3 regions of the Stenotrophomonas sp. 71799_Sma genome follow, and region 2 is predicted to be linked to each of the others. Evidence: predicted binding sites of a transcription regulator. Region 2 holds the regulator's gene; each other region holds the start of a gene.
The links. The regulator FliA, encoded in region 2, starts transcription of late flagellar genes. The targets are predictions, from matches to a motif close to TAAAGTTTNNCNNNCNNNGGCCGATAA.
Positions count from the first base shown of each region.

Region 1: the regulator FliA is predicted to act here: its motif matches at 1,431-1,457, upstream of ACZK4Z_RS22250 (GGDEF domain-containing protein).
Region 3: the regulator FliA is predicted to act here: its motif matches at 1,061-1,087, upstream of ACZK4Z_RS19920 (methyl-accepting chemotaxis protein).

Region 1 is NZ_CM151202.1:4,828,705-4,830,966, forward strand. It holds gene egtD (L-histidine N(alpha)-methyltransferase) at 1-82, opposite strand, end outside; gene egtB (ergothioneine biosynthesis protein EgtB) at 79-1,350, opposite strand; gene ACZK4Z_RS22250 (GGDEF domain-containing protein) at 1,501-2,262, shown strand, end outside.
Region 2 is NZ_CM151202.1:2,179,471-2,181,732, reverse strand. It holds gene ACZK4Z_RS10110 (MinD/ParA family ATP-binding protein) at 1-494, shown strand, start outside; gene ACZK4Z_RS10105 (RNA polymerase sigma factor FliA) at 491-1,234, shown strand; gene cheY (chemotaxis response regulator CheY) at 1,292-1,684, shown strand; gene ACZK4Z_RS10095 (protein phosphatase CheZ) at 1,684-2,262, shown strand, end outside.
Region 3 is NZ_CM151202.1:4,308,448-4,310,709, forward strand. It holds gene ACZK4Z_RS19920 (methyl-accepting chemotaxis protein) at 1-942, opposite strand, end outside; gene ACZK4Z_RS19925 (NAD-dependent epimerase/dehydratase family protein) at 1,153-2,046, opposite strand; gene ACZK4Z_RS19930 (S41 family peptidase) at 2,145-2,262, opposite strand, start outside.

The DNA.
Region 1 (2,262 bases), 2.2 Mb from region 2:
CGGCCACTACGTCGGAGAGGATCTGCTGCCGCCCGGGGGTGAGATCGGTCAATGCCTGCAGCGCGTCATGCACGGTGCTCATGTGAGGTCCCTGGCCAGGCGCAGCCCGGAGAACTGCCAGCGCGCCGGCGGCATGAAGAAGTTGCGGTAGCTGGCGCGCACATGGCCGCGGGGTGTCGCGCAGCTGCCGCCACGCAGCACCCACTGCCCGCACATGAACTTGCCGTTGTACTCACCGAGGTTGCCGGCGAAGGGACGGAAGCCCGGATAGGCGCCATACGCGCTGTGGGTCCACTCCCAGACATCGCCGAACAGCTGCCGTATTCCACTGCCCTGCGATGCCTGCGGGTGCAGCCGGTCGTCGTCAGCGAAATGGCCGCGCAGCGGCTGCGACGCAGCGGCGGCTTCCCATTCGTACTCGCTGGGCAGGCGCGCGCCGGACCAGCGGGCGCAGGCATCGGCCTCGTAGTAGCTGAGGTGGCAGACCGGCGCGTGCGGATCCAGTTCGCGCCAACCGCCCAGGGTGTACTCGCGCTGCAGGGCGTCATCCCAGTACAGCGGGTGCTGCCAGCCCTCGGCTTCGCGCAGCGCCCAGCCTTCGCTGAGCCACCAGCGCGGTTCGCGATAGCCACCGGCGTCGATGAAGGCCCGATACTCGGCATTGCTGACGGGACGCTCGGCCAATGCGTGCGCGGGGAGCAGCACGCGGTGCGCTGGCGATTCGTTGTCGTAGGCGAACGCGGCCTGCTGCGGCCATGCCGCGGCGCCGACCGTGACGATGCGCTCGGGTGATTCGATCCAGCCCTGCGCACTGGCAGCGCTGGTGGCAGGCTGCAGGTCCTCGCGGTAGGCGGGCTGCAATGGGTTGCACCAGAACGCATGCTTGATGTCGGTGAGCAGCAGTTCCTGGTGCTGCTGCTCGTGCTGCAGGCCCAGCTGCAGATGTTGCAGTGCCTGTTCATCGAGATCGCCCGCCGCCAACCGCGATTGCACCTGCGCATCGACCTGCTGGCGGTAGTCTCGCACCTGCTGCAGCGACGGGCGCGACAGCAACCCGCGCTGTGGCCGCGCATGCGCCGGGCCGATGCTCTTGTAGTAGCTGTTGAACAGGTAGTCCCAGCCCGGGTCATGCGCTGGCGCGGTGCCGAAACCCGCCAGCACGAAGCGTTCGAAGAACCAGGTGGTGTGGGCCAGGTGCCATTTGCTCGGGCTGGCGTCAGCCATGCTCTGCAGCATGGCGTCCTCGGCACTGAGCGGCGCGGCCAACTGCAGGCTGCGCGTCCGTACATGGGCGAACTGGCGGGCGAGATCGTGCTGCGGGGCAGCGACGGCGGCGGGTACGCTGTCCATGTGGGCAGCATCGGCGCTGGATGGTGAGTGCGACGTCATGGTTCGGCATCACTTCGTTCACATGGATGAGCCTGCCGCATTCAAGAAGCCACCACGAACGCCGCTAACGGCAATGCTGCGGCCGCGTCGTCACCGCGCTGGAATTCCTGCTTGCCCCTGCATCCGCTCCGCCAGCCTGCGCATTACCTGTTCGTGCTGCCTGCCGTGCTGGTTGCCGTGGTGGTGTGGACCGCATTGGATACCGCAGACGTGGCCAGCCCGGCGCAGCGCATCCTGCCCTGGCTGCTGGCCTGCCTCGGTGCCGGCCTGGCCCTGCTCTACCACCAGGTGCGCACGTTGTGCCTGCTGATGGTTGTGGCGGTGATGTTCGCGCTGCTGCACCAGGACGTCGCTGGCTACCTGCGCAATGGCCATGTCACCACGCTGACACCGCTGCGCTTCCACGCCATCTCGGCCTGGTTGCCGCTGTTGTCTGCCGGCCTTGCGTTGTGGCCGGAGCGCGGACGGCGGCGCCAGGACCTGCTGCTGCGCGGTATTGCCAGCGGCACCGCGGTGATGATCTTCCTGCTGCTAGCCACACAGCAGCCGCGCGGCATGCACGATCTGCTGTCGAACCGTCACTGGGCCTGGATTCCCGCCGACTGGAACGCGCTGGCGCAGCTGCCGGCGCTGCTGTTCCTGCTGGCGACCGCAGCGTTGGGCTGGCAGGCGTGGCGGCATCCTCGGCCACTGCACACGGCGATGCTGCTGGCCCTGCTGTGCCTGTGGTGGATGCTGCCGCGGATCTTCCTGCACCCTGTACTGCTGCCGGCGCTGAGCAGCGCCGCCCTGCTGCTGATGCTGGGCGCGATGCTGCAGGAGTCCTTCCACATGGCCTTCCGCGATGAGTTGACCGGCCTGCCGGGGCGACGG
Region 2 (2,262 bases):
AGCTGGAGCGCGAGCTGGACATCATGGTGGTGGACACTGCCGCGGGCATCACCGATGGCGTGCTGACCTTCTGCCAGGCCGCACAGGACACCGTGGTGGTGGTCTGTGACGAGCCGGCCTCGATCACCGACGCCTACGCACTGATCAAGGTGCTGTCGCGCGAGCGCGGCGTGGACCGCATCCAGGTGGTGGCCAACATGGTGCGCGACCCGAACGAGGGCCGCGTGCTGTACGAAAAGCTGACCCGCGTCTGCGAGAAGTTCCTTGCCGATGTCTCGCTGAACTACCTGGGCTGCGTGCCGCAGGATGACTGGCTGCGCCTGTCGGTGCAGCGCCAGCAGCCGGTGGTGAAGGCCTATCCGTCCAGCCCGGCGGCGCTGGCGATCACCGAGATCGCGCGCCGTACCGCGCGCTGGCAGGCGCCGACCGAACCGCGTGGCGGCGTCGAGTTCTTCCTCGAACGCATCCTCAAGCAGCGTGGGGTGACGGCATGAAAGGCGCAGCCCAGTACAGGGAAGTGCAGCGCTCGGCGGCAAACGAAGTCATCGCCCAGCATTCGGACCTGGTGCGGCGCATCGCCCACCACCTGGCCGCGCGCCTGCCGGCCAGCGTCGAGGTCGACGACCTGATCCAGGCCGGCATGATGGGCCTGATCGAAGCCTCGCGCAGCTATGACGCCGACCAGGGTGCTTCTTTCGAGACCTACGCCTCGATCCGCATCCGTGGTTCGATGATCGACGAGATCCGCCGTGGTGACTGGGTCCCGCGCTCGGTGCACCGCCGTGCACGTGATGCCGCCGCCACCATCCGCCGCCTGGAACAGAGCAGTGGCCGTGCCGCCAGCGCCACTGAAGTGGCCGCCGCGATGGAGATGCCGCTGCCTGAGTACCTGCGGCTGATGGAAGACGCTGCACGTGGCCAGGTGCTGAGCCTGGAATCGCGCATCGAGGACCAGGGCGAGCTGGACACCGTCGCCCAGGGCGGGCCGACCCCGCAGCAGGTACTGGAGCGCGGTGAGTTCGGTCGCGAGCTGGGCAAGGCCATCGGCCACCTGCCCGAGCGCGAACAACTGGTGCTCTCGCTGTACTACGAGCAGGAACTGAACCTGAAGGAGATCGGCGCGGTGCTCGGCGTGAGCGAGTCGCGGGTCTGCCAGATCCACGGCCAGGCGGTACTGCGCCTGCGTGGCCGGCTGAAGCTGTTCGAGGCTGCCGACGCAGGCCTCGAAGAATGAACATCCCCGAGGCGGCTGCCCCCGGCCGTCCGGAATGAACAACAAAGGAATTCTGCTTTGAACAAGAACATGCGCATCCTGATCGTCGACGACTTCTCGACCATGCGTCGAATCGTCAAGAACCTGCTGGGCGATCTGGGCTTCACCAATACCGCCGAAGCCGAGGACGGGCATGCCGCGCTGTCGCTGCTGCAGAGCCAGCCGTTCGATTTCGTGGTCACCGACTGGAACATGCCGGTGATGACCGGCATCGAGCTGCTCAAGGCCATCCGTGCCGATGCCAAGCTGAAGACCCTGCCGGTGCTGATGGTCACGGCAGAAGCCAAGCGCGAGCAGATCATCGAAGCCGCCCAGAGCGGCGTGAACGGCTACATCATCAAGCCGTTCACCGCGCAGACGCTGGAAGAGAAGCTCGGCAAGATCTTCGAACGCCTGGCGGCCAGCGCCTGATGGATACCACGGTCGACAAGAACGCCCTCGCCCTGCGCCTGCAGGAGGCCCTGGACGCACTCGAGTCCGGTGACGAGGCCGCCTGGCGGCAGCGCATCGATGGGCTGGTCGCGCTGCGCACGCAGCCGATGATGAGCGGCCTCTCGCGGCTGGCCCGCGAGCTGGGGCAGGCGCTGGGCGAACTGCCGACCGTGCCGAGCGAAGCCGGCGAACTGGACGACGCCTGCGCGCGACTGGACCACGTGGTGGCGATGACAGAACAGGCCACGCACCGCACCCTGGACCTGGCCGAGGAATGCCGCAGCCTGACCGAACAGCTGCGCGCCGAAGGCCTGCAGCCGGGCCAGGACGCGCAGCTCGAGCGCATCCGCCACAACCTGACCGAGATCGCCCTGACCCAGAGCTACCAGGACCTGACCGGGCAGATCATCCGTCGCGTGGTCGGCATCGTCCGCCGCGTGCACGAAGGCTTCGGCGCGCTCGGCCTGCCGCCGGAACAGCATCGCACCGACCCGGAACTGGCCGGGCCGGCACTGAAGGGACTGGACCGCCACGCGGTCTCGCAGAACGACGCCGAC
Region 3 (2,262 bases), 2.1 Mb from region 2:
GTGCGGCATCACCACACCCAGTGCAAAGCGCTGCGGCGCATCGCCCACACGCAGCGGCACGTATACGCGCACGTTGCCGGCGGCATCCGGAGTGAAGGCTTCGAACCGGCGGTCGGCGGCGATGTCTGCCAGCATGCTGCGGGTCAATGCGTCGCCACGTGGCTTGCCGATTTCGGCGGCATTGGCCGAGGCCAGCACCACGCCATTCGGCGAGAGCAGTTCGACGCGCCCGGCGCCCATCGGCTTCAGCGTGGCCAGGTGCTTCTGCAGCGCCGCCAGCGAGAAGTCCACAGTGAATACACCGAGGAACCGGCCGTTTTCGATGATCGGCGTGCTCAACGTGCTCATCAGCACCTGCTGGCCACCGATGTCGTAGGCATAGGGCTCGCTTACCTTCGCCAGCTTGTCGCGGCTGGGCACCATGTACCAGTCACCGGAGCCACTGGCCGTCTCGGTGTAGTCGGTCATCGTCGACTGCTGCGGCCTGCCATCGTGCCAGGCCCAGTAGCTCATGTAACGACCGGTGGCATCGTGCGCTTCAGTGTTGACGTACTCGGCATCCTTGCCATCGAAGGCGTCGGCCTCCCACATGGTGCTCTTGCCCAGCCACTCGGGGTGGGTGCGCAGCTGCTCCCCCAGCACAGCAGCCAGGCTGGCACGGTCCGGAACATCGCCGCGCGCGCGCTGGGCGAGCACGGCCTCGACCATGGCGTCGTTGCTGGCAAAGGCGGTGCCCAGATCGGCCGCGACCTGGCGGGCTTCGGCGGTGGCTTCGCTGGCCATGGTCTGGCGCGAGGCGTCGATCAGGCTGGCGCTGGCCTGGCGGTAGATCAGGAACGCAGTCAGGCCGAAGCACAGCAGCGCGATCGCAGCGGTGCCCAGCATCAGCTTGTGGGCGATGCTGCCCGGGCGGCGGGCAGCGGCGGAACGGGGAGAAGGCATGGAAGGATCCGCAAGGCAGTTCAGGACGACCGGCACCGCGAGGGCACCGCGCAGGTGCGCGATCCGTCGCGCAGGCCACCGGCCGCCGGGACACGCCCGGCGCTGGAAGCGCACCGGGTTAGCGGCCGCCTGCGAACGAGGTTGAGGCGGTCCATCTGCACATTCCTGAACCTGCTCAGGGTCGGGTCAGGAACCCGCCCCGCTGCCGCCCTATTCGGCCACGCGGTCCTTGATCCATTCGGCCCGCGGCAGCACCTCGATGCTGCCAACCGCGTACTGCTGCAGCACGTCGTCCGGGCCGAAGCGCGGCTGCCAGCCCAATGTGCTGCGCATCAGTGCACTGTCGTAGACGCGGTCAATGCTCAGCGGCAGCGGCCAGCCACGGCGCTCGAACTCGGCCAGCAACTGCGGGGCGCGGCGGGCCAGCACCCTGCGCGGCTGGGTCGCCAGTTCCAGGCAATCCTCACGCAGGAACGGCGTCGGTGCGCAGGCAATGTAGCGTGCGAAGGCAGCACCCTCATCGTGCAGCAGCGCGGCATGTGCGCTGGCCACGTCGCGCGCGTCGATGCCGCGGTGCAGGCGGAACATCGCCATCCGCTCCGGTGGCTCGGGGAAACAGCGGGCCATGCGCAGCACGCGTACGCTGAAGCCCGGCGCCGCAGCGGCTTCAGCCAACGCCTCGGCCTGCAGCTTGCTGCGATGGTAGATGGTGCGTGGCAGCGGCTCGGTATCTTCATCGATCCAGCGGCAACCGCCCGCCACCACCGCATGGCCATACAGCGCCGTGGTGCTGGTCAGCACGAAGCGGCGTGCACCGGCCTCGCGGGCAGCCTGCAACAGGTGTGCGGTCGCCTCCACATTGATCTGCTGGAATACCGCATCCGGCACCAGGCCGACATGGGGTGCGTGCAGGGCGGCGGTATGGATCACCGCGTCGACGCCCTGCACTGCCCGGATCACGGCCTGACGATCGGTGACATCGGCAATGATGCGGGTGGTGGCGAATGGGCTGCGATCCAGCCCCACCACTTCGTGGGCCGCCGCCAGCGCGCCGAAGATCGCACGCCCGATCCGCCCGGAACTGCCGGTCAACAGAATCTTCATTGAGTCCATTCACTCGAAGCGCCCGGGAACTACCGGGATGCATCGATTCTAGGCACGCTGCATGTCGCCTGCGATAGGGCGTGGTTGCAATTGTGCGTTCATTCTGGCGATACCGATCGGGCCAGCAGCTGGCGGGCGACGAACAGCGGATCGTCACCGCCTGCTGCGTCAGGTGTGACGCCGGTGCGTTCCCAGTTGGTTCCGGTACGGAGGTTG